Regions from separate parts of the Halomonas sp. ATBC28 genome, predicted to be linked through region 2. Evidence: predicted binding sites of a transcription regulator. Region 2 holds the regulator's gene; each other region holds the start of a gene.
What was found. The regulator sigma-54, encoded in region 2, starts transcription at its own class of promoters, with help from an activator protein. The targets are predictions, from matches to a motif close to TGGCACNNNNNTTGCTNT.
Positions count from the first base shown of each region.

Region 1: E0L35_RS07445 (CmpA/NrtA family ABC transporter substrate-binding protein) is a predicted target of sigma-54. The motif match lies at 2,448-2,465, and genes of this name have one in related genera.
Region 3: amt (ammonium transporter) is a predicted target of sigma-54. The motif match lies at 2,563-2,580, and genes of this name have one in related genera.
Region 4: E0L35_RS19465 (MSMEG_0572/Sll0783 family nitrogen starvation response protein) is a predicted target of sigma-54. The motif match lies at 2,240-2,257, and genes of this name have one in related genera.

Region 1 is NZ_VCQL01000005.1:185,256-192,752, forward strand. Features, by position in the region: gene E0L35_RS07435 (ABC transporter ATP-binding protein) at 1-45, opposite strand, end outside; gene ntrB (nitrate ABC transporter permease) at 88-948, opposite strand; gene E0L35_RS07445 (CmpA/NrtA family ABC transporter substrate-binding protein) at 950-2,362, opposite strand; gene E0L35_RS07450 (sigma 54-interacting transcriptional regulator) at 2,674-4,599, shown strand; gene E0L35_RS07455 (TolC family outer membrane protein) at 4,828-6,297, shown strand; gene E0L35_RS07460 (efflux RND transporter periplasmic adaptor subunit) at 6,374-7,497, shown strand, end outside.
Region 2 is NZ_VCQL01000006.1:163,758-171,254, forward strand. Features, by position in the region: gene pmbA (metalloprotease PmbA) at 1-242, shown strand, start outside; gene E0L35_RS08730 (HPr family phosphocarrier protein) at 259-528, opposite strand; gene rapZ (RNase adapter RapZ) at 574-1,506, opposite strand; gene E0L35_RS08740 (PTS sugar transporter subunit IIA) at 1,594-2,064, opposite strand; gene raiA (ribosome-associated translation inhibitor RaiA) at 2,069-2,377, opposite strand; gene E0L35_RS08750 (RNA polymerase factor sigma-54) at 2,475-3,890, opposite strand; gene lptB (LPS export ABC transporter ATP-binding protein) at 4,020-4,769, opposite strand; gene lptA (lipopolysaccharide transport periplasmic protein LptA) at 4,781-5,296, opposite strand; gene lptC (LPS export ABC transporter periplasmic protein LptC) at 5,308-5,877, opposite strand; gene E0L35_RS08770 (HAD hydrolase family protein) at 5,878-6,420, opposite strand; gene E0L35_RS08775 (KpsF/GutQ family sugar-phosphate isomerase) at 6,473-7,459, opposite strand.
Region 3 is NZ_VCQL01000016.1:79,727-87,223, reverse strand. Features, by position in the region: gene E0L35_RS18010 (peptide chain release factor 3) at 1-563, opposite strand, end outside; gene E0L35_RS18005 (putative motility protein) at 803-1,012, opposite strand; gene E0L35_RS18000 (FAD-dependent oxidoreductase) at 1,153-2,394, opposite strand; gene amt (ammonium transporter) at 2,708-6,088, shown strand; tRNA gene E0L35_RS17990 (tRNA-His) at 6,212-6,286, opposite strand; tRNA gene E0L35_RS17985 (tRNA-His) at 6,321-6,395, opposite strand; tRNA gene E0L35_RS17980 (tRNA-Arg) at 6,472-6,548, opposite strand; tRNA gene E0L35_RS17975 (tRNA-Pro) at 6,641-6,717, opposite strand; gene E0L35_RS26315 (hypothetical protein) at 6,754-6,912, opposite strand; gene folD (bifunctional methylenetetrahydrofolate dehydrogenase/methenyltetrahydrofolate cyclohydrolase FolD) at 6,927-7,497, shown strand, end outside.
Region 4 is NZ_VCQL01000018.1:98,177-105,673, reverse strand. Features, by position in the region: gene E0L35_RS19475 (MSMEG_0568 family radical SAM protein) at 1-686, opposite strand, end outside; gene E0L35_RS19470 (Nit6803 family nitrilase) at 679-1,671, opposite strand; gene E0L35_RS19465 (MSMEG_0572/Sll0783 family nitrogen starvation response protein) at 1,686-2,168, opposite strand; gene E0L35_RS19460 (PLP-dependent aminotransferase family protein) at 2,528-3,925, shown strand; gene E0L35_RS19455 (hypothetical protein) at 4,229-4,870, shown strand; gene E0L35_RS19450 (zinc ABC transporter substrate-binding protein) at 4,867-5,898, opposite strand; gene E0L35_RS19445 (metal ABC transporter ATP-binding protein) at 6,017-6,763, shown strand; gene E0L35_RS19440 (metal ABC transporter permease) at 6,753-7,497, shown strand, end outside.

The DNA.
Region 1 (7,497 bases), on a different contig from region 2:
AAAGCGCTTGGCGGCCTGCTGCACTTCAACAAAAGCGTGACTCATAGTTAACTCCTCTCGGTTGCTCTTTGTGTTCGCTCTCTTACTCTATTCGGCGTAGGTCACAAAGCGCGTCACATAGGCCAGGGACATGTCCAGCAGCATGCCGACGACACCGATCATTAAGATGGAGAAGATCACACTGGTGAGATCCAAGTTGTTCCACTCATTCCACACGTAGTAGCCAATGCCGGTGCCGCCAACGAGCATTTCAGCGGCCACTATCACCAGCCAAGCAATACCGATGGAGATCCGCATACCGGTTAGAATGGTTGGCGCCGCGGCGGGCAGAATGACTTTGAACGCGGTTTTCAGCGACGAGAGTTCATGGGTACGGGCGACGTTGACCCAATCTTCTCTCACCCCGGCGACCCCGAATGCCGTATTGAGAAGCATGGGCCATATAGAGCAAATGAAGATGACGAAAATCGCTGAGGCTTCGGAATCCTGGATGATGAATAACGCCAATGGCATCCATGCCAGCGGCGAAATAGGGCGCAATACCTGAATATAGGGATTGAGCGCCTTATACATCAGTGGCGACATGCCAATCAGAAAGCCGAGTGGAATCGCAATGGCTGCTGCCAGCAGGTACCCCGTAAGCACACGATACAGAGAGTAGCCAAGCTGAATACCAATCCCCTTATCGTTAGGGCCCGCATCATAAAAAGGGTTGGATAACTCTTCCCAGGCACGAACCAAAACTTCAGAAGGAGGGGGAACCTTGGCGGTTTCATTAGCACCGGCCATTAGCTGTTCGTACTCGCTTAGCTCACCAGCTCCACCGGTCAGAAGGGGAACATGATTAAGGCCTTCCCATATACCCAGGCCTAGAACCAAAAGCACCACAGCGAGCACACTGGCGCGTACGTTGAGACTGAAATTCCACTCAGTAGTTGTGCGATCCATGTTAGCTCCTCCCGATTGCAAAGCTCTCGAGGTAGGCTTCGGGTTGCGTGTAGTCAAAGGTTTTACCCATGATTTGGTAATTACGCGCGTTCTGTTCGGGGGCGTCGTAGCCCAGCTCGCGCATTACTTCTCGGGCATCAGTGGCGAGGTAGACGTCTCTTGCTACCTGCTGATAATCCACGTCCCCTTCGATGTAGCCCCAGCGCTTCATTTGGGTAAGGATCCATACCGCCATTGACTCCCAGGGGAAGGGGTCGAAATCGATGCGGTCAGGCACTCGTTGAACCTCACCCAGGCCATCGGCAAAGGTGCCGGTCAGCACCTGTTCGATAACGGTTACCGGTTGGTTGAGGTAGTTAGTGGGCGCAATCGCCTCGGCGATCTCAGAACGGTTGGCTGGGTCTGATGAGTACTGGGTAGCGTCGATAATCGCCCTCAAGAGGGCGCCGTAGGTATTAGGGTTTTCACGCGCAAATTGTGCGCTAGTGGCAAAGGCGCAGCAGGGGTGTCCGTCCCAAATATCCTTGGTCAGAAGATGGATAAAGCCGATGCGTTCAAATACCGCCCGCTGATTAAAGGGGTCAGGTGACAAGAAGCCGTCGATATTGCCCGCCCGAAGGTTGGCCACCATCTCCGGCGGTGGAATGACTCGGATTTGAATGTCCTGATCAGGGTCAAGGCCATGCTCAGCCACGTAGTAGCGTAGTAAGAAATTATGCATGGAGTACTCAAAAGGTACGCCGAAGGTAAAGCCTTTCCATTGCTGAGGGTCGCGTTTATCTTGATGGTCGTTGTGCAGCACGATGGCTTGCCCATTGATGTTCTCAACGGCAGGCATGATGAAGTGTTCGGGGTTGGAGCCAGCACCAAGGGTCATAGCCAGTGGCATTGGGGTAAGCATGTGCGCCGCATCGTATTCGCGGTTCAGCGACTTGTCTCGAGCCACGGCCCAGCCAGCGGTCTTGATAACGGATACATCCAAGCCATAGCGCTCGTAGAAGCCCATGGGGTGCGCCATGATGATTGGTGTGGCGCAGGTGATGGGGACAAATCCGATATTAAGCTGGGTTTTCTCCAGGGGGCCTAAATTTTCTTTAATCGCTGCTTTAATGGCATCCATGGGAAGCAAACTTGCTAATGCTGCTGCGGCCGTGCCGCCGCCAATCAACTTCATAAATTGACGACGATGCATGTCGCTGTGGCCGAACATACCGCGAACCAAGGCACTCTCCACCATACGATCCATCATTGCTTCAGTATCGGTGGGCGCTGAAGAGGGACCTGCCTGGACAGGCGTAATGGTGGTGTTACCTGAAGGCTGGCAGTCGTGACAATCACAGTGCCGCCCATGAATGAGAGATTGACGGTGGTCGAACGGGTTGCCGAGACTGCTGTGGTCGTTGTTGTCTTTCATGGACGTTCACCTCACAGGAGCAAAAAAACAGATGGCTGCGCCGTCTTGGTGCGTAATGGTTTAAGCATGCGGCGCTAACAAAGGCATTGCGAATTGCGTGCCAGTTAGGGCTTATTATCTTTAAGTGTTTGTTTATTAATTTATTATTTTAATTTTTAAAACTTTGAGAGGGGGCCTTTAAAAGGCACGAAAAATCGTAAATAACGATATTTCGTTGTTTATTTAACGAAAACTCGTAAGTGGCGCGGGAATTGAAAGCTAAAGAGAAGGATCATCTCTAAACATTGAGGTAATAGCCAATGGTAGGGCGAGTGGCTGCGCAGACCGAAGCTTCAGCACTTATGGGTGAGTATTCACCGCTTGCAATGATTGTTGTCGACCCGATTGCAGATCAGCTGCTAGCGGCTAATCCCGCTGCCTGCGAATTGTTGTGTATTGAAAGTGCACTTTCCTTAACGTCACCGTTTAGCCATCGTTTGAGTGCTTCACTGCCGCTATGGGTGAGTTTTACCGATGAGACACTGGTGCAAAAAACGGCCTGGTCGGATGACCTGGTGATGCTAGACATGCTGCGCCAGCCTTACCGGGTAGAAGTCTACGCCCAGCATATCGAAGGCTCTTCGCAGCTGTTATTTACACTGATTGATCGCAATAAAGCCGAGCAGCGGCGTGCAAAAGCAGAGTTAGGACGCCAGCACCGCCAGGGCGAGGTGGGCTGGCAGCGTGTCGAGCAAGTTTTCGAGCAGATTGAGAAGCAGAACCAGCTAATTCTGGGCGCAGCAGGCGAGGGCATTTACGGTTTGGATGCCGAGGGCAAAACCACCTTTGTTAACCCCGCCGCTGAGCGCATTCTGGGCTGGAGTACTGAGGATATGGTGGGTCATGACGCGCACCTCATGTTCCACCATACCCACGCTGACGGCAGCCACTTTCCAGTGCAGCAGTGCCCTATTCATGCTTCGTTTAGCGACGGCCAGGTGCATCACGTTGATAACGAAGTGTTCTGGCATAAAAATGGTGAAGCGATTCCTGTTGAGTACACCAGCACGCCGATTTTCGAGATGGGTCGTTTGGTCGGGGCGGTGGTGCTATTTCGCGATATTCGCGAGCGCAAGCGCGCTGAGCAGCAGCTGCGTGATGCCCTCGCTGAGGTAGAGTCACTCAAGCAGCGTTTGGAGCTAGAGAATGAGTACCTTCAAGAAGAGATAAAAGCGGAGCTTAACCACCGCGATATTGTCGGCAACAGCCCGGCGGTGGCAAAGCTGATCCAGCAGATTGAGCTGGTTGCCCCCACAAGTGCCAACGTACTTATCAGCGGCGAGTCGGGCACCGGCAAAGAACTGATTGCCCGCGCCATTCATGCGGGTAGCACGCGCAGTGATCGGCCGTTGATCCGCGTCAACTGTGCGGCTATTCCGAGAGACCTGTTTGAGAGCGAGTTTTTTGGTCATGTAAAAGGGGCGTTCACTGGCGCGGTACAGGATCGTCCAGGGCGTTTTGAGCTTGCCCACGGCGGCACGCTGTTTTTGGATGAGGTCGGTGAAATACCCCTGGAGCTACAGAGTAAGCTGCTGCGGGTGTTGCAGGATCAGCAGTTTGAGCGCGTCGGCGACAACCGTACCCGAGAAGTCGATGTGCGAGTGATTGCCGCCACCAACCGCGAGCTGCGTGACATGATTGACGCTGGCCATTTTCGCGAAGATCTCTATTTTCGCCTCAACGTGTTCCCAATCGATTCGGTACCGTTACGCAAACGAATAGAAGATGTGCCACTACTGGCACGGCACTTTTTACAGCGTGCCTGCCTGAAATTTAATAAGCCGGGAGTGCGCATTCCCCCGGCCCAGTTGGAAATTCTGCAGCGCTACCCCTGGCCGGGCAATATTCGTGAACTGGAGAACATCATCGAGCGCCAGGTCATCGTGACCCAGGATCGACGTTTGATGTTTGACGACCTGTTGCTAGGGGAGCCGCTGCCTACGACAGGCCTTACTAACCTGATGTCTACGGCGACCCAAGCCAGCGGGGAGCGACGTGAAGTAGCGCTGCTTACCGAACATGCGCTGAGTCAGCGCCAGCGGGAGAGCACGATTGCCGCTCTGGAGCAGGCGGGAGGTAAAGTTTCAGGGGCAGGTGGAGCGGCGGAACTGCTTGGCATAAAGCCCACGACGCTTGCTTCACGGCTAAATAAATGGGGCATCGACACACGGGAATTTCGTAAAAGAGCGCCGCATTAATCGCCAACGCATCATGCTTTGGACTAAGGTAAGCTGGAAGCGACTTGACAATAGGCTGTTCACACATTTTTCGATTGTTCAAGGCTAGCATACATACATGAATGTAACTATAATGCTCATCTTTCTGAGTGGCACCGTACTTTGAGTGGCACCGTGCTTTGATTGAATAAGTGCGCTGAGTGATTTAGTGCGTTCGCCAACCTGACGCTGATATCTAGAGGCAATCCCATGCGACTGGCACACTGGGCAGTCAATGCCCCTTTACGACCCTTACTATTAGCGGTATTCACCGCTTCTTTTGTATTGCCTGCTCAAGCTGCCGACCTCATCACGATTACCCGTGATGCGTTAGACAATAACGCTGCACTTGCCTCGGCACGCTCAGAATATTTGGGCGTTGAAGCAGGTAGAGATATTGCTCGAGGTGGCTTACTTCCCCAAATCAACGCGTCGGGCACTGTGGCGCATAATGAGCAGTATGAAAGCCAGGGTTCGACCCAAGCGGGAACAGGAATAGGTACTGGCACGGGGGGCGCGAGTGCCGGTGATGACCGTTACAACACCGTATCGCTCACCCTGGAAGCCACCCAAGCGCTCTATGATGAAGTGACCCGCCGACAAGTCACCCAGGCCGAGCGCCAGATTGACCAGCAGGTATACCTGCTGGCAGCCACTGAACAGCAGTTGCTAATCGATACAGCTAGCGCCTATTTCGACATTCTGCGTGCTTACGAAGTCCTAGAAGCGCGTTTTGCCCAAGAGCGGGCCATTGGCCGTCAGCTTGAGCAGGCGGGTGAGCAGTTTGAGGTCGGTTTGATTGCGATTACCGAAGTTGAGGAAGCCCGCGCCACCTTCGACCAGTCCCGGGCTGATCGCATTGCCGCAGAGAGCAACCTGCAGGTGGCTTTTGAGGCATTAGAGCAGTTAACTGGCCAGCGTTACGCCAGCATTGAAGCGCTGGGCGACAGCATGCCGATTGCACTTCCTGAGCCCAGCAGTCGTGACTACTGGGTAGAGCAAGCCCTTGAGCTTAACCCTCAAGTCTTGGCGCAACAGGCAGGTATTGAGGTATCACGTAGCGGTGTGGAAATTGCCCGTGCGGGACGGTTGCCCACCCTTCAAGCCTTTGGCAACTATCAGTATGGCGACAGTGATATTGATAACACCACCGGGAATGACTCCTCTAGCCAGGTGGGCATACGCGCTAATTTACCCGTCTACACCGGCGGCAGTACCAGCGCCAGCATCCGCCAGGGGACTTATCAACTGGAAAGTAGCCAGTATGATTTCGAGTCCCAGCGTCGTTCGTCGATCCAGCAGGTTCGCTCGCTATATACCCAAGTCAGTAATGATGTGGAGACTGTCGAAGCCCGCGAGCAGGCGATCGTCTCTAACCGCAGCGCACTTGAAGCCACTCGCGCCGGGTATGAGGTGGGCACCCGTAACATCGTGGATGTTTTGAACGCCGAGCAAAATCTGTATAACGCCATCGCCAACTACGCCGAGGCTCGCTACGACTATGTCGTCAATCTGCTTTCGCTGCGTCAGCAGGCTGGGCGCCTGGATGTGGATGCCATTGAGGAAGTCAATGCTTGGTTAACCGGTGATGAGGTGAACTTTACCTTGCCAGAGAGCGGCGGCAACGACCGCTATGAGCCCGCGCTCAACATCGGTGCACCGCCCCAGCCTGGCATGTAATTGCCCGTCGGTTGGAAGTGATTCAGGTGTGCACGTGCTATCGGTCACCTTAAAAAGATATATGGGAATTTAACGTATGAAGAAGATGATTCACTCACGCCGAGCGAGTCTGGTGACGCTAGTAGCTGCGCTGGCACTTTCAGCCTGTGGTCAAGAACAAACCGAGGCACCTCAACAGGGTGCCCAGCAAGAAGCCCCGCCCCATAAGGTCGAAGTGGCCGAAATGGCGCGTCAAGATATACCGCTGGATAAGTCTTATCCCTCACTGCTGCGCAGTGATGATGAAGTCACTTTGGTTGCCCGTGTAAATGGGTTTCTGGAGGAGCGCCACTTTGAACCCGGCCAGTTGGTGGAAGAGGGCGATCGTCTTTACACCATCGAGCCGGATCTTTACCAGGCAACGGTCAATCAGCGTGAGGCCGATTTACAGAGCGCCCGGGCGGAGCTTGCCCGCGCTCAGCGTGATGCCCAGCGCTTCGAGCAGCTGTTAAGCCAAAACTCGGTGAGTCGTCAGCAGTATGACCAGGCATTGGCTGACCAGCGGGTCGCCCAGGCGAGTGTTGCGCAAGCAGAGGCTGCCTTGACCAGCGCCAATCTGGATTTAGGCTATTCCCGGGTGACGGCCCCTGTCTCGGGTATGATTGGTTTGAGCCAAATTAACGTGGGCAATCTGGTTACCTCCGGTACCGAACTGGCGACAATCACCCCTCTGGATCCACTAGAAGTGCGTTTTCAGCTTCCTCAGCGTGACGCCTTTGAGCTTCGCCGCCAATTGAGTGAGGGTGGTGATACGTCTGATATTCGTGCTCGTTTAAGCATCCCAGGCGTGAGTGGGGGTAGCGATTCTGAACTGGAAGGTCATTTAGACTTCCTGGGGTCACGGGTGGATAGCGGCACTAGCACCGTGCAAGCGTCCGCAACGTTTGAAAACCCCGATGCGACCATATTGCCCGGCCAGTTTGTACGTGTACGTATTGAGGGCTTGAAGCGTTTTGACGTGATGGCAGTGCCAGAGATAGCCGTTACCCAAGGGCTAATGGGCCCGCAGGTGTTTGTACTGGATGACGAGGACAAAGCCCGTGAAAGGACTGTTTCATTGGGTGAAGTGGCTGGCCCGTGGCAGTTGATTCGTGAGGGTCTAGAGCCGGGGGATCGTGTGGTGGTCGGCGACCCTGCTGGTTTAGAGCCAGGCATGGCGAT
Region 2 (7,497 bases):
TTTGGGTGACTGAGTTGATGGGCCAAGGTGTCAACGGTGTGACCGGTGACTATTCCCGCGGTGCAGCAGGTTTTTGGGTCGAAAATGGAAAGGTGCAGTACCCGGTCGAAGAGTTCACCATTGCTGGAAACCTGGAGCGGATGTTTGCTGGCTTAGTAGGTATTGGCGATGACACTGATACCCGTGGCAGTGTTCACACGGGTAGCTGGTTGATTGATGCCATGACCGTGGCGGGGGACTAACAAGCCAAGCGGCGGCTTACTGATCCTCCTCAAAGCGGGCGTCGAACAGCGCTTGAATCGCTTCAAGCGCCTGTTCGGCGTCATCGCCTTCGGCGGTGATTCTAAGCTCGGTGCCACAAGGTGCGGCAAGCATCAGCAGTGACATGATATTGGCGGCGTCGGCGGCCTGTTGCTGTTTGTAAACGCGTATGTTTGCCGTGAACTGTTGGCCGCATTTGACCAGTTTTGTCGCCGCGCGAGCGTGTAGCCCGCGTTGATTGGTAAGTGTAAGTATGCGTTCTGGCACCCTGGTTCCTTTTCGCCGAGTGGTGTCATTAATGGATAGACGCGCTTAAGAGGTCTCTGGCCGCTCGTTAGGTGTGGAAGCGCTGACGAGGGGAGCGGCCAACTGTTCGCTTATGGTGTAGTGCAGACCCAGTTCGCGGTGGCGAAGTTGAACTTCGCCCATGCTAGGAGTCAATTTTTCCGCTAACTTCTCGGCCATATAGACCGAGCGGTGCTGGCCACCAGTACAGCCAATCGCGATAGTCATGTAGCTACGTTGGCTATTCTGGTAAGCGGGTAGCCAACGCTCTAGCCAGGCCAAGATGTCGTCGCTCATGGCATCAACAATCGGATAGCTGTTCAAAAAAGCCACGATTTCCGCGTCGCGGCCAGTGAACTGGCGCAGCGTTGGATCCCAGTACGGATTTGGCAGGCAGCGCACATCGAAGACCAGGTCGGCGTCTAACGGTACGCCGCGTTTATACCCAAACGATTCCAGCGTTAGCGTCAGCTTGTCGCGCCGCTGATGGGCTACTTGGTCGGTAATGCGACGGCGTAAATCGTGCACCGATAATCGTGATGTATCGATCAATAGATCGGCCAGATCGCGAATATCCTCTAGCGTCGTCTCTTCTTTATTGATCGCCTCTTCCAGCGTCATTTCGCTATCGCGGGTCAGCGGATGACGGCGACGCGTTGCTGAGTAACGCTCAAGCAGTATGCGCGCATCGGTGGTCAGGTAAATAACTTGAAAGTCGATTTTACGCTGGCGCAACTCGTCTAATAAAGAGGGCAGGCGCTCCAGAGCTCCCGGCAAATTGCGGGCATCAATACTCACCGCTAAATGTGCTCGGTCGCCCTGGTCACGCAGTTCATCCACCAACGACCCCAGCAACATAGCTGGGAGGTTATCAATCGCGTAGTAGCCAAGATCTTCCAGCGCTTGCAAGGCGATAGATTTACCTGACCCGGAGCGGCCGCTAATGATCACCAGTTGCATAGAGTCTCTCTTTGCTTTGATCAAGCTGCGTTGAGGGTGGTGAGCGGATAACCTGCTGTGATCTGCCCTGAACAGGGTTTCAGACCCTTAGGCCGCTGATTGCTCGCGAATTTTGGCGGTAATCAGCTCAAGCAGTTCGCGCTGGCTGGCTGCTTTACGCAGTTGCTGGCGCGTGTCCGCATCATTCATGATGGTCGCTACCTGACCCAGTAGTGAGAGATGCGTGTCATCTGCCTCTTCGGGTACCAACAGGACAAACACCAGATCTACCGGGTCGCCGTCGATAGCGTCAAAATCGATCGCTTCAGCCAGTTTCAAAAATCCAGCGATAGGGGCGTTGCAGTGGGGGCTACGCGCATGAGGAATAGCCACGCCGTTACCAATACCCGTACTACCTAAGCGCTCGCGGCCGATTAAACGGCTAAACACTTCTTGGCTGTCCAGGCTGGGGATATTTTGGGCGATAAAGGTGCTGTAAAACTCCAGCACCCTTTTTTTGCTGCCCCCGGGGACGTCGAACAGAACGCGTTCCGGGGGGAGTATGGTTTCCAACGTCATTGAATTAACGCACACCGGCGCCTTGGGCGCGAGCTTGTGCTTTTTCCTTGTGTTTAACGAGTTGACGGTCGATTTTGTCCGCTAGTGCGTCGATAGCGGCGTACATATCACTGTCTAGGGCTTCCGCATGTAAGTCAGCACCTGCGGCGTGCAGCGTACAGGCGGCCTGCTGGCGCTCTTTCTCCACTGATAAGGTGACTTGCACCGTAGTTATATTGTCGTAATGGCGCTCTACACGCTCAAGCTTCTCGTTGACATAGTCACGCAAGGCGTCAGTCAGTTCTACGTGATGACCAGTGATATTTACTTGCATTGACGTGCTCCTTATCCATCGGACTGTACTTCGATTGTAACCCTTTTTGCCGCGTTGCAAAGCCCTTGTCGAGAGTTTCCCTGAAACGTTAACGAAGTTAGCGCAAACGACGCCGTTCACTGGAAGAGGGAATGCCCATGGCTTCACGGTATTTCGCCACCGTACGACGCGCCACTTGAATCCCTCCTTCGCCTAATAGCGTCACTAAGCGGCTGTCTGAAAGCGGCTTGCCGGGCGGCTCCTCTTGAATCAGTTTCTTGAGTCGTGCACGGATGGCGGTGCTGGAGTGGCTGTCGCCATCTTGACCGCTCACCTGGCTTGAGAAAAAGTATTTGAGTTCAAACACACCACGGGGTGTATGGATATATTTTTGCGTCGTTACCCGTGAAATAGTCGACTCGTGCATCTCCACGGCTTCGGCAATGTCGGCCAGTATCAGTGGTTTCATGGCTTCTTCGCCGTGCTCTAAAAAGCCAATCTGGCGGGTAATGATCTCGCGACCAACACGCAGCAGCGTATCGTTTCGGCTAGAGAGGCTCTTGATCAACCAGCGCGCTTCCTGCAAGTGCTCTTTGAGAAACTGGTTGTCATCGCTTTTATCCGCACGCTTAATCAAGCTGGCGTAGTCGGGCTGAATGCGCAGCCGTGGCAGGGCCTCGGGGTTGAGCTCTAAATGCCAGCCTTCATTATCGTGGCGGACGACTAGATCGGGGGTGACATAGCTGTCATCGGTGTCGCCGTAGGCGCTGCCTGGGCGTGGGTCTAGGCTGCGAATAAGCAGGATGACATCGGCCAGCTGTTCGTCGTCGAGCCCTAGACGGCGTTTCAGCAGACGCATATCGTCTTTGCCAAGCGCTTCGAGAAACTGCCGCACCAAGCGGCGGGCGGGAACCAGCAGTGGCGTATCATCGGGGAGAGCGGCGAGCTGCAGCATCAAGCATTCACGCAAGTCACGGGCAAATATGCCGGTCGGCTCAAACTGCTGGAGCTTGAGTAGAATGGTTTCCACTTCGCGCTGGCTTAGCCCGTCAATGCCCTGGGCACGAAGCCCTTCACGGATGTCGTTGAGCGGCTGGGTCAGGTAGCCGTTGGCGTCTAGCGCGTCGATTAAACTTTCCGCGACAAGCTGCTCGCGAGCGCTAAAATCGGTCATGGCGAGTTGCCACAGCAGGTGGCCATGAAGGCTCTGCCCGGCTGCCTGGCGCTCAAAGTCGGGGCCTTCGCTGCTGCTGCCCCCCTGGCTTCCCATATCTTGATAGGTATCTGACCAGTCGCTATCTACCGAGAGCTCAGTAGGGATGCTCTCTGACCACTCTTCTTCCTTAGGCTCGCTGACAGCCTGTTCACTAAATTCATCTTCCTGCTCCAGCATGAGATTGGCATCGAGGGCCTGCTGAATTTCTTGACGAAGATCCAGCGTAGAGAGTTGCAGCAGCGCAATGGCCTGCTGCAACTGGGGCGTCATGGTCAGCTGTGTGCCGATACGCAGTTGGAGAGAAGCTTTCATGACCATCTGAGAACCACTCGTTAATCAGAATGCTCCACCCTAGTGCGAGTGAGTGCTTGGCGCAAGTGCAATAAGCATGCCATTGGTCGTAAAGTTGTTTTAAAGCGCTATTTAGGGGCAATTAAGGCAAAAACATTACAGGCGAAAATCGGCGCCCAAATACACATCCCTTACTTTTTGGTTGGTGAGAATCGAGGCGGGCGAGCCACTGGCGATGATTTGCCCATCGCCGACGATATAGGCGATATCGCAAATGTCTAGTGTTTCACGCACGTTGTGATCGGTGATCAGCACGCCGATATGGCGCTGTTTCAGTGCACGAATGATGGTTTTAATCTCACCTACCGAGATGGGGTCAACGCCCGCAAAAGGCTCATCGAGCAGAATAAAAGCGGGCTCTGTGGCTAGCGAGCGGGCTATTTCTACACGCCTGCGCTCGCCGCCCGAAAGGCTCATGCCCAGGTTGTCGCGAATATGGGTGATATGGAAGTCTTCGAGTAGCGCTTCCAGGCGCTGTTCGCGGTCGCTGCGGTTAAGCTCTTTGCGGGTCTCGAGTATCGCCATAATATTCTCGGCAACCGAGAGTTTGCGGAAAATAGACGCCTCTTGAGGTAGATAGCCAATCCCCGCGGCTGCGCGCTCGTGCATGGGGGCGCGCGTTAAATCCACATCGTCGATACCCACCTTGCCAGCGTCGGATTTGACCAGCCCAACAATCATATAAAATGAGGTGGTTTTGCCCGCGCCGTTGGGGCCCAAAAGGCCAACGACACTGCCTTGGGATATCTCCAGATTGATGTCTTTGACCACTCGGCGGCGTTTGTAGCTTTTAGCCAGGTGGTGGGCATAAAGGGTTTTGATCGGCGCAGTGTCAGCAGTGGCCACAGCTAGGCTCCCTATTGTTCAGGCTGAAGGGTCATGCGTATGCGCTGGGGCTCGCTGCCATCAACGTCAGAGCGCGCTTGAATCACTTCTCGGTCAATAAAATACTCAAGGCGACCGCCACTAAAGGTGTCCTCTTGCTGGGTCAGTTCGGCTTGGTCGATCAGCTCTACGCGACGCTCGGCGACGTGATAAATAATCCGCCGCGCCCAGCCTTCCGTGGGGCCTTCTTGCCCTTCGCCTTGATGGCGCAAGTAGGCGCGCTCACCGGTAGCGGTGGCTGTCGAGAGTTCGCCCGCGTCGTTGCGTTCGATCTCTACCCGCTCGCCGCGCAGTTGCATTTCGCCTTGGCGAATGTCCACATCCCCAGTATAAACAGCTGTGCCTGCCCGCTGATCAAGATCTAAACGGTCGGCTTCCACTTCCACTGGGGCCTGGGAAGATGAGTTGGTTTGGGCTAACACTGATAAAGGTATCGCTAAACCGAACAGTGCAGTGTAGAGCAGGGCTGGGGAAATCATGGCTTTCATGGCGGTTCCTATTAGCGTTGTGTGGCCGGGGGGTGCGTGCCGCGCACATTATCCGTTAAGCGAACCTGGCTGGTGTTAAGCCAAACGTCCATACGTGAAGCGCTCATTTGCTGCGGCGGTTGCTGCATCAATACCGGTGTGTCACTCCAGGCATGCTGCTCGAGGCCATCATAGTGCAGTAGCTCGGTATCTAGCTGCCAGCCTTCATCTGGTGCAAACAGTCGAGCCGAACCTGACAGCAGCAGGGCTTGGGTAGCGGTGTTGAGCGTGCCTACAGCGGCGCTGGCCAGCCACTGACGGTTTTCGCTGTCATACAGTACTGCCTCGGGCTCTTCCGTCCAGGTTTCGCTGCGCTGCGGGGTATGGATAAGGCGCGGTGTTTTTAGCGACTGCATGACACTGCCGTTATCCCCGAATAGGGTAATCTCGGCATTTTCCAGCACGTGGCCAGGTTCCTGAGCCTGTGCTTCGGGGTCGATGCTGGTGTCTTGAGGCCCGCGGGGGTCAAGCCATACCAGCAGAATCCCCAGCGCGATGACTAGCCCGGCTAACCAGAGGCGTACTTTAAAGCGTTTAAACATTTACGTGCGGCCGTGCAGATAGGTGTCGAGCACCGCGCCCCAGTGTCCTTGAGATTCAAGCAGCGTATCGCAGATCTCACGCACGGCACCGTGGCCACCCAGGCGTTCGGTAGTCCAGTCGGCGTGGGTATGCATATAGTCCGGCGCGTTTGGCACGGTAATGCCGACGCCGCAACGTTTGATAGCCGCTAGGTCGGGTAGGTCGTCGCCACAATAAGCCACCTGCTCTAGTTCAATATCGAGGCGCTGGCAGAGCCCGCGCAGTGTGGCCAGCTTGTCTTCACAGCCTTGGTGAACATGGTCAATGCCGAGTGCCGCCGCGCGTTGGCTAACCATGGGGGAGTCGCGCCCGGTAATCAACGCGACATGTACGCCCACGCGTTTGAGAAGCTTTAGCCCGTGGCCATCCTGGGTGTGGAATGCTTTGATTTCGATACCATCGGCCTGAAAGTAGAGGCGCCCATCGGTAAGGACGCCGTCAACATCCAGTGCTAGCAGGCGTACACGGCGGAGTTGGTCGAGTAGCGAGGCAGGTAGGGTCATAGAACCTCCATATCAATCAGTTCGTAAAGCAGGTCGTGTTGGCGCCGCTGGGTTAAATAACGCCGCTGGCGAGCAGGTCGTGCATATGTAGAGCCCCAATTGGGCGCTGTTGTTCATCAACCACCGCTAGCGCGGTAATACGGCTTTCTTCCATGATGCGTACCGCTTCGGCCGCCAGGATATCGGGGCCTATGCGCTTGCCCGGCCGGGTCATGACATCATCAACGCGCACGTCGCGCAGATTATGGAATTGATCCAGCGTGCGGCGTAGATCGCCATCGGTGTAGACCCCCGCTAATCGTCCTTCGCTATCCACTACGCAGGTAAAGCCAAGCCCTTGCCGGGTAATTTCGAGTAATGCGTCGCGCAGCGGGCTGCCCAATGCGACTTGGGGCAGGCGTGCGCCGTCGTGCATGAGGTCTCTAACGCGTAGCAGTAAGCGCTTGCCCAAACTGCCGCCGGGGTGGGAGAGGGCAAAATCTTCAGCGGTAAAGCCGCGTGCTTCCAGTAACGCAACCGCTAGTGCATCACCCAGGGCGAGGGCAGCGGTGGTGGAACTGGTGGGGGCTAGATCGAGCGGGCAAGCCTCACGCTCGACGCCACTGTTTAGGTGCGCATCAGCGTGCTTGGCAAGCGTGGAGTGGGGCCGCCCCGTCATGCTGACCAGCGGTGTGCCCAGGCGTTTAAGCAGTGGTAGCAGAGCAGTGACTTCGGCAGTTTCGCCCGAGTTAGAGAGCGCCAGCACTACATCTGCGCGGGTAATCATGCCTAGATCGCCATGGCTGGCTTCGCCGGGGTGAACGAAAAAAGCCGGCGTGCCGGTACTGGCAAGTGTCGCCGCTAGCTTGCCAGCAATATGCCCCGACTTGCCCATACCGGTCACCACTACACGACCTTGGCAGGCGAGAATTAGCTCACAGGCGCGATCAAAGCTTTCGTCTAGCTTAGCCTGAAGGCCTCCAATCGCTGCCTGCTCGATTTGTAGCGTACGCAGTGCGCTTTCACGTAGTAGGCTGGAGGGGGCGATAGGCTGGCGCATAGCGTTTTCTCTTAACAAATGAAAATATAAAAGTAGTA
Region 3 (7,497 bases), on a different contig from region 2:
TCGTTATAAAGGTGATAAACGCCCTTAAAGTGGCGACCCATGCCAATCGGCCAGGTCATCGGCGCACACTGGATATTCAGTACCGTTTCAACTTCATCCATCACCTCAATGGGATCACGGATATCGCGATCCATTTTGTTGATGAAAGTGAGGATCGGCGTGGTGCGCAGACGACACACTTCCATCAATTTAATGGTGCGATCCTCAACACCTTTGGCGCCGTCGATCACCATCAAGGCAGAGTCAACCGCCGTAAGCGTACGGTAGGTATCTTCAGAGAAGTCTTCGTGACCCGGTGTATCCAGCAGATTGACGATGCGGCCGCCGTAGGGGAACTGCATCACCGAGGTCGTTACCGAGATCCCCCGCTCCTGCTCCATCTTCATCCAGTCTGACGTTGCATGGCGATCGTTACGCTTGCTCTTCACCGAGCCGGCTAACTGGATGGCATTCCCAAATAGCAGCATTTTTTCGGTAATGGTGGTTTTACCGGCGTCGGGGTGCGAAATAATAGCGAATGTCCTGCGAAGCTCGGCTTCACGGGCTAATTGAGTCTCTTTCATTGTGCCTCTTCAAATATAGGGTCTCATTCGCAGCACTCACTCAGCAGCTTTCGCTAACTGGCCACCGCGCGTTGAGCCATGTCCATTGCGACAATTGTAACGCTTGGAGGCGGCTTTTGTCGCGGGTGGCGTCAAATGTGACGCTCTTGAAAAAGGCCAAAAAAAAACGCTGAACAAGTCAGCGTTTTAATCTTACAAAGTGGCACAAGGCCGATGTTAACCACCACCAAAGCCGGGGGCTAGGCGAAGGTATTTACCTGCGTACCTAGGGTGCCCTCTTTAGCTAAATCTGGCTGCGCGCCAGTATCGGCAGAGGCCATTATTTCAGTTACTTGATCAGCTTGCGTATCCAAAGCTTCTTTGAAAACCTGCATTTGAGCCTGTTCGGCGGTTTGCGCCTGATTCATATACAGCGATGCACTGACTGAACTGCTGATGCCTACATCCATATATCCACCTCATGGTGTGCAAATGTACTTATAAACTAGCAAAGCATTAGATCACGCGCAAAGATACCGTCTCTATTACTGGTGCTAGCGTCTATTACTATCGGCCTAACTCGCCTGATCATTAATAAATAAAGCGCTAGTTAGAACCTATCAGCACGAAATGGTGCCATATCGATGGCCGTGGGCTGCCCCTCCATCATATCCGCCATTAGATGACCAGTGGCGGGCCCCAGAGTGAACCCCTGATGGCCATGGCCAAAGGCAAGCCACAACCCTGGATGCCTTGGCGCAGGCCCAATCACTGGCTTCATATCGGGCAAACAGGGGCGCGCGCCTTTCCAAGGGGCGTCATCGCGTCGCTCGCCCAAGGGGAACACGCTGCGTGCCACTTTCTCGGCGGCGCCCAGTTGATTGACATCAGCAGGCGCATCCAAGCGATCCAGCTCAGCGCCGGTAGTCAAGCGAACCCCTGCGTTCATCGGCGCCAGCAGGTAGCCCACCTCGGCATCCATAACCCAGAAATTTAGCTTGGCTGGCGCTTGAGGCGCGTAGTGCATGTGGTAGCCACGTTTTACAAAGGTAGGAAAGTGGTAGCCCAATTCTTTTAGCCAGCTTCCCGCCCAGGGCCCTAGCGCCACGACGACGTCATCTACTTCTAACGCTTCAGCAGCGGTATTGACCTGCCAGCGATCACCCATTTGCTGAACCGACTTGATATCCGACTGCAAAATACGCCCGCCATCATTACTAAACGCTTGGGCGTAAGCCGCGACTAACCCACCTGGATCAGCAACCGTCCAGGGATCAAGCCAGTGAATTGCGCCGATAATGGTGTCACTCAAAGAGGGCTCTTTCTGCGCAAGAGCCGCCTTATCCAGTTGCTCAAACTGCACGCCATAAAGGCGCCGTGCTTCTTCGGCCTCGGTTATCCGCGCAGCAAGTTTTTCAGGCGTGCGATATAGCTCAAGCCATCCCTGCCTGCGCACCAAGTGCTCAGCGCCTGCGGCTTCAATCATCGGGCCGTGGGTTTTTAGCGAAAGCTGAATCAGTGAGGCGTATTCCGGCACGATTTTCTGGTAAGTCTTCGGCGCTGAGTTCATCCAGTAGCGCAATAGCGGGGAGGCGGCGTTGACCATACCCGTGGGGCGGTAACGAATATCTACCCGACGGTTAGGTAAAACGCTGAGGAGCGTTTTAACGTCGCGGGGAAAAGGGTAAGGCCTTACCGCTTCCCGCTGAATGATACCCGCATTGCCAAACGAGGTTTCGCGGCCAGGCTGAAGGCGATCTACTAGGGTCACCTCATGCCCACGCTGGCGCAGATGCCAGGCAATGCTGACACCGACCATGCCTGCTCCCAAAACTACCGTTTGACGCGCCATCTTGATGCACTCCCTTTTCAGCGTTTATGAACCACAATTGAAGATCTATAACTAATTGAAAAATATCACCAATCAATGCGCATTAACACAGTAGAAAACGCTATTTTATTTCTAAAAATCAGTAATTAATGCTGCCATTAGCGTTAAAAAGGATGACTTCACTATTAGCGGCATAACAATTGCTTAGTTTCTATTAGGAAACCTGAATAGCAGTCAGCTAGCACCGGTGCAACGGTTCCCCCTCCTTCCGCTTAAAACAAACAAAGCACCAAAAAGAAGCGCACTTGCACCAAAAGATACTAAGGAAAACACCATGCCTACCACGCTAAATTTGGACAGCTCGTTGCTCGATATGCTCTGGGTGCTCTGGGCCGCTGCTCTGGTATTTGTGATGCAAGCTGGCTTTCTCTGCCTGGAAGCGGGCACTACGCGCACCAAGAATGCTATCAACGTCGCTATGAAAAACGTAGCGGACTTTGCCATTGCCGTCAGTATTTTTTGGTTAGTCGGTTTTGGTCTCATGTTTGGCGACTCTCACCACGGCTTAATCGGCACAACGCTGTTTGGTTGGCAATTAGAAGCCTCCAGCCACTGGGTGATTACCGTTTTTATTTTCCAAGCAATGTTCTGCGCCACCGCCGCTACCATTGTGTCGGGCGCAGTGGCAGAACGTATGCCCTTTTTAGCCTATACCTGGACGGCCCTCTGGATAGCCTTGGTTATCTATCCGGTTTTTGGGCATTGGGCATGGGGCGGGCTTTTGGATGGCGCGGAAGGCTGGTTAGGGGCGCTAGGGTTTGTCGACTTTGCGGGCTCCACGGTCGTACATAGCGTAGGCGGTTGGGTCGCCCTGGCAGCGGTACTGTGTATTGGGCCACGCAGCGGACGCTTCAGCCACGGTAAACCACCTACTGCCTTCCCTTCAGGCAACTTACCCCTCGCCATGTTAGGCGCACTGTTTATGATCTTAGGCTGGTTTGGCTTTAACGGCGGTAGCACCCTGGCCGTTACCGAGCAAATACCCAGCATAATAGCCAATACTGTTTTGGGCGCCGTCGGCGGCATCCTTTCGGGCATGCTGATGGGGCTACGCACTCGGCGCTACGCCGACGTTATGTATGCGATTAATGGCGCCATTGCGGGCTTGGTCGCCGTCACCGCCAGCGCTCATGTGATCTCCTTATCGGCGGCATTTGGGCTGGGTGCGGTTAGTGGCGTACTGATGGTACTGACCAGCGAATGGCTGATAAGCAAACATATTGATGATGCAGTCAGCGCCATACCCTCGCACCTCGTCGCGGGCGTATGGGGTACGCTAGCACTGCCCTGGGTCGCTGACTTAACACTGATGGATAGTGGCTTGTCTCGATCCGCTCAGTTTGGCGTTCAGTTGATCGGCGTTGTGGTGTGCGGCGTTTGGAGCTTTGGCAGCGCATGGCTACTGTTCCGCATTACCCGGCGCTTCCTGCCCATACGCGTCTCACCTGAAGCAGAAAAGATGGGCCTCAATCTCGCCGAGCATGGCGCCAAAAATGAGTTGAACCAGTTGATTGAGCATATGCGCCAACATGAACAACAAGGTGATATGCGCCAGCGAATTGACGCCGACCCGTTTACCGAAGTGGGCGAAATAGCGGCGAGCTATAATCGCGTAACTGCTGCCCTTGAAAGCGCCGTTGGACATACCCGCGTGATGCTTCGCAATCTCCGCGATGGCGTGATTACCTGGCAGGCAGACGGCACCCTGACCAGCCTTAACCCTGGGGCGGAGCAACTCTTCGAGGTCGACGCCAAACAGATTATTGGCCAACCTGTCTCGCAGCTATTGCCAACCCGCTCCCTTAGCCCCGGAGCACGCCATGAAATTAAACGCCGCTGCGCAGATATGCAGGTACGCTACCTTGAAATACAAGTCAGCGAAGGAGCCAGCGGTTCCGCGTCAGAGCGCTCAGGGATGGTGCGCGATATTACCGAGCGCAAACAGCTGCAGGAGCAGTTAAACCGCGAACGCGACCTTGCCCGCACTACCCTGGCATCGATCGGTGATGGCGTCATTACCTGTGACGCTAGTGGCAACGTAACGTTTATCAATGCGGAAGCTAAGCGCTTGACCGGATGGACACTCGAAGAGGCCATGGATAAACCCATTTACGTGGTGTATCAATTACTCGATGAAGCCAGTGGCCAACCGCTAAACAACCCAGCCCGGCAAGTTCTCACCCAACTAACTCCGGTTCACTCCACCGAGCACTGCCTACTGGTCAATCGTGATCACTCGCATACCCCCATCCAACACAGCGCTTCACCAATACGTTCGCGCAGCGGCATTACCTTAGGTGCAGTGGTCGTTTTTCAAGATGTTAGCCTCACTCGCCAGCTGACCGAACAGCTGAGCTATCAGGTCAGCCATGACAACCTAACCGACCTGCTCAACCGCCGCGCCTTCGAATCAGCACTGACTGCACTACTTAATCGCGACGATGGCCACCATGTGCTGTGTTACCTGGATCTCGATCAGTTCAAAATCGTCAATGACACCTGCGGCCATCTCGCTGGAGATGAGTTGCTGCGTCAATTGGCGTTAAAATTTAAAGACCATGTGCGCAGCAGCGATATCGCCGCCCGTCTGGGTGGCGATGAATTCGCTTTGTTGCTACCTGATTGCGGTATAGAGCGAGCATTGACGATTACGGAAGCGTTACGCTGTGATATCGAGCAGTATCGTTTTTCTTGGCAGGGCCATACCTTTGGTATCGGCGTAAGCATTGGCTTGGTTGAACTCAACGCCGCTCAGCCCATGCAGTTGAGCCAGGCTCTCCACGCCTCTGACGCTGCGTGCTACGCCGCGAAAGAGGCAGGCCGCAATCGCATCCACTGCTATCAGCCTGACGATCATGCTTTACTGGAGAAACACGGCGAACTGCAGTGGGTACAACGCTTGCAAAATGGCTTGGATAACGACACCTTCCGTCTTTTCGCCCAACCCATTGCAGCCATTTGCGCCACTGGCCCTGGCTACCGGGAAATTCTGCTGCGACTTGAAGAGCATGGAGAGATCATCGCGCCAGGTAGCTTTCTACCCGCTGCCGAGCGTTATCACTTTATGGAGCGCATTGACCGCTGGGTGATTCGTAACACCCTAGCCTGGCTAGGGGATCAAAACCGCCATGCGACGCTGCCACCTCACAGCTTATGGGGGATCAATCTTTCAGGTGCGTCGCTTTCCGATGCGGATTTTTGTCACGACCTTATTACTCAGGTCGCCATGGCAGGCCTGCCCCACGGCACGCTCTGCTTTGAAATTACCGAAAGCACCGCCATTGCCCAACTCTCAAGCGTGAGTGAAATAATTGTCACCCTTAAAGAGTACGGCTGTCGCTTTGCACTGGATGACTTTGGTACCGGCCTCTCCTCTTTTAGTTATTTGAAGCAGTTGCCCGTCGATTATTTGAAAATTGACGGTAATTTTATCCGCAATGTGCATCAGGATCCGATTGATCGGGCGATGGTTGAGGCGATTCATGCCGTCGGCAAGGCGTTAGGAATTGAAACCATTGCTGAATTTGTGGAAACCCAGGCAACGCTGGATATTTTGCACCACATGGGAATCAACTACGCGCAGGGGTATTTGCTGGGCAGGCCTGAGCCGCTCACCCATATGGCGGGTAACCGCATTAAGGTGATGCCCCGCTAGCTACAATAAAGGGGGAGTCTAAAAGCCAGAAACACAAAAACCCCAGTTAAGGGCATACTCTCTAAAAGAAGGGGTAAACTAAAAGGAAATTAAAAATAGCAGAAGCGATATATGCTGGGGTAATGGGGTGGATGATGGGACTTGAACCCACGACCACCGGAGTCACAATCCGGGGCTCTACCACTGAGCTACACCCACCACAACCTAAAACTGGAAACGCAAATATTGTCACTGGGGTGGATGATGGGATTTGAACCCACGACCACCGGAGTCACAATCCGGGGCTCTACCCCTGAGCTACACCCACCAAAGACAATCTTACGTAGAACAAATAGCATGCGCTTGAAGATATGATTCTGACAGGTTGTTACCACTGAATTAGGTGGCACGCCCAGCAGGAATCGAACCCGCAACCTACGGCTTAGAAGGCCGTTGCTCTATCCGGTTGAGCTATGGGCGCACATATAGTATTCATATAATACGAATACCGATGAGCACTAGACCACAACTGCAGCTTGGAAAAGCAAACTACTACCTTTCATGCTAAGTGATTGGTCGGGATGGAGGGATTCGAACCCCCGACATCCTGCTCCCAAAGCAGGCGCGCTACCAGACTGCGCTACATCCCGATTTTTATCACCTTAGACGCTACCGTGCTGCCCGTCTCAAGCGAGGCATATATTACTATTTTTAATTTTAAAGTCAACCATTAAAGTGATTGTTCGTGAAGGCGCTTTGCCTGGATGCTCCAGCGTGCGAAAATTACCGCCTTTAAAGCGCTGTGGCTTGAGCGCTTTAATGCCTAGGCTATTTTTAACATTCACAGGGACTCCATTACATGACCGCCCAACTAATCGATGGCAAAGCCATCGCTGCTACTGTCCGCCAACAGGTTGCCGAAAAGATCGCTGCACGCCGTCAAACCGGCGGACGGGCACCGGGACTAGCCGTGGTTGTGGTCGGGGACGATCCCGCCTCTCATGTGTATGTCAGCAATAAGCACCGCGCCTGCGAACAAGCTGGCATTCTCTCCTTTCAGCATGCCCTACCCGCTACAACCTCACAGCATGAACTGGAAGCCCTGGTTGATCAGCTCAACAGCGACCCGACCGTTGATGGCATCTTGGTTCAACTGCCACTGCCCAAGCATCTCGATGCCGAGCCCATTTTAGAGCGTATTCTGCCTGGCAAAGACGTCGATGGGTTTCACCCCTACAACATTGGCCGCTTAGCGCAGCGTATGCCCGCCCTACGCCCCTGCACGCCGAAAGGAATCATGACCCTACTGGCACAGAGCGATATTGCGCTACGCGGCTTAGATGCCACCGTTGTGGGCGCCTCTAACATTGTAGGCCGCCCTATGGCGCTGGAGCTGATGCTGGCAGGCTGTACCACCACCGTATGTCACC
Region 4 (7,497 bases), on a different contig from region 2:
AGGCTGTCAATGCCAGCTTCCTTCATGCGGGCATACCAAACGGGATCCTTCGGTGGTTCGCACTGCCCTTGCAGCGGAAGATCCACGGCCGCTTTGATGGCCCTGGCACTTTCGCAAAGGACGCTGGCTCCTCGGTCAGACGTGGCTGGCGTTCCGGTAGTCATGACCATATGTTTGACACCGTCGAGCTCGACAGCGGCCTTAGCCACCTCGGCCAGTTGGTCTGGGGACTTATGCGCAATGGTGCGCCCGGCTTGGAGTGATTGACCAATCGAGCAGAATTTGCAGGCTTTGCGCCTGCTCTCATAGCGGATGCATGTTTGCAGTACCGTCGTGGCCAGTACATCGCGGCTATGCAAGGTGGCGATATGCGTGTAGGGGACGCCGTCAGCGGTTTGCAGGTCGTAGAAGTGGGGCGTATCTGCAAAGGTAATATCGGCCATAGGAATCGTGTTTTCAGTCAGCCTATGCCCTTCATCACCTGACACTACGCTAAACGGTGAACGCCATGCCGACTGGGTATAGACGGGCACCATCATAGTGATTCCATCGATGGTTATTGCCTGATGGTCAGAAGGGCCAGCGCCGCCCCGTCGGCTGACATGCTCTTGTGATGCATCCTGCAGGCGTACGCCATGGGTTTGAAGTTCGGTGAACAAGCGTGAGCGATCGGCGAGCTTACTCATCTTCATCTCCTTGGGCATTATGGCTCTGAGCGGAAGTGGCCAGTGGCTGGCAGCAGTGGGCGGGCATATCGTTAATGGCTAAGCTCAACAGTTCAGGGCGCGCATAGTGGCCCACCGAATCCATCATTCGCTTACGCTTGGTAATCAGGGCGAAATCCAGGTCGGCAATGACGATGCCTTCTCCTTTGCGCAGCGGCTCGGCCAAGTGCTTACCTTCTGGCGAGATAATGGCGGTGTTACAGCCATCACGCAGAGCACGTTGTAGCGTGGTGTCGGGGGTAATGGATTCGATTTGGGAGTCGGTTAGCCAGCCGGTGGCGTTAACCACGAAACAGCCCGCTTCAAGGGCGTGATGACGGATGGTTACCTCAATTTGATCCGCAAAGACTGGGCCGACCAGCGAGCCAGGAAACTGGCTGCAGTGGATCTGCTCGTGCTGGGTCATCAGGGCATAACGTGCCAACGGATTGTAGTGCTCCCAGCAGGCCAGGGCGCCAACACGGCCCACGGCGCTATCCACCACCTTCAAGCCCGAGGCATCGCCCTGGCCCCAAATCATGCGTTCGTGGTAGGTCGGCATGAGCTTGCGGCGTTTCAGCAACAGACGCCCGTCGCTATCAAAGATCAGTTGAGTATTGTAGAGGGTGCCATGATCACGCTCATTAACGCCAAGCACGACGACGATGCCCAGGGTGCGAGCGCGCTCAGCGACAGCATCAGTGATTGGGCCTGGTACCACCACGGCCTGTTCATACAGCCGTAAGTGCTCGGCGCCACAGGCCACGGCGGGGTAGACAAATGAAAAGTACGGATAGTAGGGAACGAAGGTTTCGGGGAACACGATCAGCTCAGCCCCCTTGCTGGCCGCTTCGTCGATTGCATCCAGTACCTTGACCAGCGTGCCGCCAACACTCTCAAGATCGGGAGAAAGCTGAGCGGCAGCGGCCCGCACTATGGTGGTTTCTGTCATGTTTGCTTGTGCCATGGCCGCTGCTCCCCTTAGACCGTCCAGGTATCAATGATCAGTGCATCGTCGCGCACGTGAAGCAGCTTAAGGTCAAGCACATCCAGTGGATTGATCGCGCGGATGCCCTCAATGAGTGACGGTTCGCCATGACCATAGAGTGCTTGAAGAGCAAAGCGGCAGGCGTAGACCTTGCCTCCCTCGGCCATAAACTTGGTCAACTGATTGTTGAAATTCATGTGGCCGGGAAACGCTTCATCGCCCAGGGTCGGGAAGCCACGCTGGACACCCAAAGTGACGCCAGGGCCATACAGTAAGATGGAGGTTTCAAAGCCTTTACGCAGCAAGCGCGTTGCTTGCAGCATATTCACGAAGCCGATCGACCCCTCAAAGGCAACCGTATGAAAAGTTACCAGGGCTTTTTCGCCTGGTTTCGCTTTTACGTCTTCAAAAACCTTCTCTTCGTAGTCGACCAGAAAATCGCCTTTCTTGTTGAGTGGTTGCGTCACTGTAGGCATGTCTAAGCTCCGTTTATTGCGAGTGGGAGAGTCGTTAACCGCCGTGCTTACACAAGCGGTACGATCAATACGGAGCAATCGACGTGCCAATTGATATGCTTATTGATCCAATCAATTGTCGATCATGTAGGTCGCTCTAAGCTTAAAAATTGACCAAATTTTTAAGCTAAAAAAATAATAAAAGGCTAATATTTCAAAAAAACTGTTTTTTTCACCTTATTTGTGCACTAAAAGTATGTTTTGCACCATTAAGTACATATGCAATCAATTTTTTATTTGTGCAATCTTTAGTCCATCAGTGATAAGTTTTGGGCGATAAGAAGGGTAGGTAACAATGTTTATTTAACGACGGGGAAGATATGCATACATCTGAGCTGGAACGCTGGCGAAAACGTTTAGACAAGGAGGTCAGCCAGCCAGCTTATCGTCTGGTCGCTGAATTGATTGCTGAAGATATCGGTAGTGGTCGGCTGCAGCCCCGCGAGCGACTGCCCCCGCTGAGAGAACTGGCGGGGGCTTTGAGTATCAATTACACGACGGCGGCGCGTGCCTATAATGAAGCTAAGCTGCGTGGTTTGATTGACTCGCATCCGGGCTCGGGCACTTTTATTAAAGGTAAGGCAGTGTCAGTGAAGCCGAGCAGTGGTTATGAGATGACCATGAACCTAATGATTGAGCCCGCGATACCGACGTTGATTGAACGAGTACGCGATAGCGCTATCTCGGTGTTGGCCCAGCGTGATCTTTACTCACTGCTGCGTTATCAAACCTTTGGTGGCAGCCATCATGACCGTGTGGCTGCGCTCCAATGGCTGGATCGGCGGCTGGACAACACGACACTGGAACAGGTCTTGATATGCCCCGGTATTCACAGCGGCCTGGTTGGGTTGCTGATGCAGTTGGTAGTCCCAGGTCAGCTAATCTGTGTCGAAAGCTTGGTCTACCCTGGCCTAAAGGCTATTGCGGCTCAGCTCGGGCTGACCCTGCATTCATTGGAGCGTGACTCCGATGGCCCCCTTGTTCGCTCCTTCGAGGATATCTGTAAACAGGGGCAAGTGGCCGTTTTGTACATTAATCCCACCATCCAAAACCCCACGACGACGACTATTCCCTTGGGGCGTCGTGAAGCTTTGGCCGATGTTGCCTTACGCTATAGCATCCCGATTATTGAAGATGATGCTTACACCATGCTCAGCGAAGAGAAGGTCGTCCCTATTGCTAACTTGGCCCCTGAGCTCACTTACTATCTGACGGGGACTGCCAAGTGTTTCGGTCCCGGTTTGCGATCAGGATTCCTACACGCCCCCACCAAGCGACAGGCGCAGAGAACCGCTGGCGCGCTTCGAGCCACCTCGGTGATGTCCAGCCCGCTGATTGATGCCCTGGTCACCGAGTGGATAACCGATGGGACGGCGGATGCCATGCTTAAAGCGATCCGTATCGAGGCCATTGCCCGCCTTGAAATAGCCGAGAAGATTCTGGGACGTCAGCGCATCGTGTCTGCCAAAGGTGCTTTCCACCTATGGCTTAAGCTGCCCAAGCACTCTGGCTGGAATCCTTCAGAGCTGGCGGTGCAATTACGTTCACATGGCGTTAGTGCGGTTGCCAGTGCTGCTTTTAGTACCGACAACCATCCCCCTGAAGCTCTGCGCTTGTGCTTCGGTGGTCAACTGACAAGAGAGGACTGGGAGGAAAGGCTGCATTATGTGGCGGATATCATCGACCAACCTGCCTATCTGTCATCTCTGACGATGTAACCTTGGTCAACTGTCCTAGTGACGGTTTGGTATTGATTAGCCAGACGAATAGCAAAAGTGGTTTAACGCCCATTATCTTCGGCGATGAATGACAGGAGTCCTCATCTCCCTGGTTTAATGCACGCTGTGGGGCACTACCACGGTGTGGGAATTTGCGATCCGTAGTCTGATCCGGCTTTTTTGAGGCCTTCTGAGCCTGTACTTGTCAGCTGTGCATAGGCATAGTCCTTAAGTTAGTTTGAACGCTAACAAAGCTATTTATCGCCTAGCTGGTTCGGTTTCGTTTAGGAGGTGCCCGTTAATATGTTGATATATATTGTCTTTTTGATGATCTTTGTGGGCGTGACCGCAGCTCTGTATCAGGTGTATGAAATTCATTACAACATCAACGTCGGCAACGATAAAAAGTTGTCGAAGGCTGATAAAAGCCACTTACAAGCGCTTTCTGACCAAGCCAAAACCGCCACGCAAACCCATGCCCGGCCAGACTTTGATCAAGCGGCAGCCAATGCCTTGAGCCCTAATCTCGATCAGGATATCGCACTGAAGGCTTTTGCTGAAGAGGAAAAAGGCGTCTACGCGATTCCTTTGTTGCGGCGTAAAGCGCGGTTGTGTTTTAACGGCGATAGCAGTGCGAATGTAAACAGCGTAAAAGTGCGTCACTTGCCGTTTTGGAAAACAACGCTGCCGCATACCAATATACGCGCAGCGTTGATTACACTGGTTATTTTGAACTGTTTCTTGGTTCAGCTACTGGCTGCCATGAGTGTTTATACGCTGGGTTATCCAGTCTCGATGCCTTGGCTGGCTTGGCTAAACGACCCCATGGCAGTCATGCTGCTGATTTATGCCTTTATCGTTACGTCACTGCTTATTACGAAGTTTGATAGATATATGCACGACCTCTATCAACTCGGCAAGCTGTTTCAGAAAAAAGCTGTTTAGCCGTCAGTGCAGCGCGTAATCTCATCGGCCAACTGCTCCAGCAGCGCATCGTAGAGACCTGCATCCAGCGTCAGACCTACGCCCAAGGGATCCATGACGCCGATATAAGCGGACGTATCCCCAAAGACGTTATTGACCATCTGCGGATTGAACTGGGGTTCACTAAACACACACTGGATATTTTCATCATTCACCAGCGTTTGCAGCTTCTCGATACGCGCAGGGCTAGGTGAAGAGGCATCGCCAATGGAGATGGCCCCAGCCGCGTGCACATTAAAGGCCTCCTCAAAGTACTGGTAAGCATCATGGAAAACAATAAAGCGTGTGTCGGCGCTGCTGGCCAAACGATCCTGAATATGTTCCTGAAGGCTGGTTAAGTCCTCTTTCCCCTGGGCGGCGTTGTCGCGATAGTACGCTGCGTTATCAGGGTCGATCTCACTTAACTGTTCGGCGATGGCATCCAGCCAACGGCGGGCATTGGCAGGATCCAGCCAGGCATGGGGATTCATGCCGGTATGGCTGTGATCATGGCCGTGGTGGTCATGATCGTGCCCACTTTCGTCATGGCTGTCTGCATAGTGGTGGTGTTCGTGATCGCCGTGATCATGCTCATGATGATCGTGATCATGGTGCCCGTGACCGTGTTCATCCCTATCGTTGAGCGCAAAGGTCGCGCCTTCGCGGTATTCCAATGTGGTGATGCCAGGCACATCCATTAGCTCAAGGTGGCGTGCATCACCCGCCAGGCTGTCGATGGCGCCGGATAGCCAGGGCGTCAGCGCGTCGCTTACCCATACCACCAGGTCCGCATCATCGAGGGATTGTGCTTCAGAAGGGCGTAGCGAATAACCATGCGGCGAAGCACCGGGCTGAATAAACAGCTCAGGATCGCCGCGCTCCCCCATCACCTTAGCGACAAGCGAATACACCGGCGGAATATCCACCGCCACATGCGGCACTTCTGCGGCGGCAACCAGCGGGAAAGCCGCTAATAGCGGCCAAGACAAACGAGCTAAACGGTTATTCATCAGGGTTCTCCTCATCATCAACTATGGCTTTTCTGGGTTCGAACATAGGCATCGACACTCGCCTATGCGAGATAGACATGTTATAACATAACAAATACAGAAAAGACGACCTTCAATTATGCGGCTTGCTCAGCCTCCTGATCACGATGCGATTCTGAACGTTCGCCAACTGAACGTTCGTTTCGGCGGACAGCATATCCTCGAGAACATCAATCTCGATTTATATCGGCAACAGGTGGTGACCCTGATTGGCCCTAATGGCTCGGGGAAATCCACACTAGTGAAAACGCTGATCGGTGCGGTAACGCCCACCACCGGCCAGGTGGCCATCGCCCCGCAGCAGCGCATCGGTTATGTGCCCCAGCGGCTTCACCTGGATCCTACCTTGCCCATGACGGTCAAGCGTTTTATCAACTTGCCCCGTCGCCACCCCCATCGCAGTGTGCAAAAGGCGCTGGAAGATGCCGGCGCCGAGGCATTGATCAAGGCGGCAATGAGCGAGCTATCGGGCGGCCAGTTCCAACGCGTGCTGTTAGCCCGGGCGCTGCTGGCAAAACCCGATATTCTGATTCTCGATGAAGCGACACAAGGGCTTGATCACCGAGGTACCGCTGAGTTCTACCAGCATATCGAAAGCGTGCGCCGCAGCTACGGCTGCGCTGTACTGATGGTCAGTCACGACCTCCACGTCGTGATGCGTACCGCCGATCATGTGCTGTGCCTGAATCGTGTTATCTGTTGCGAGGGCAAGCCCGAGCAGGTGGCCTCATCGCCGGACTATCAGGCGCTGTTTGGCGATCAGACCGCCCAGACCTTAGCCTTCTACCGCCACCATCAGCATGAGGAGGCCGCCAATGCTGGATGATTTTATGTGGCGGGCGATGATCGCCGGTGTATTAGTGGCCATGGCCGCCGCCCCGTTGGGGTGTTTCGTGGTGTGGCGGCGTATGGCCTACTTCGGCGATGCGACCGCCCACGCCGCCATTCTGGGCGTGGCGTTAGCGCTGTTATTGGACGTCTCCATCTTCTTAGGCGTACTGACGGTCGCCCTTGTGATGGCAAGCTGTGTGTCAATGCTCAGTGGGCGTGGCTATGCCATGGATACCCTGCTCGGGGTAATGGCGCACTCGGCCCTGGCCATCGGCCTGGTGGCGGTGTCGTTTCTTGCCGGGGTGCGCATTGATCTCAATGCTTATCTGTTTGGAGATATTTTGGCCGTTGGGAAAACGGATATCTGGATCATCGGCGGCGGTGTGGCGCTGGTTCTGATGCTGCTTTTCTGGCGCTGGTCATCGTTATTGACCGCCACGTTGAGCGACGAGCTTGCTTATGCCAGCGGCATCCACCCACGGCGCGAACAGCTGGTACTCACCCTGGCACTCGCGGTGGTCGTCGCCGTGGCGCTGAAAGTAGTGGGCGTGCTGCTGATAGCCGCCTTGTTGATCATCCCAGCGGCCACCGCCCGGCCTTTTTGCCGTACGCCAGAAGCGATGGCGGTTCTGGCCGCGGGGATTGCCATACTGGCGGTGACGGCAGGGCTGAGAACCGCTTATGTGATGGACACTCCGACCGGCCCGACGATTGTCACGCTCGCCGCTG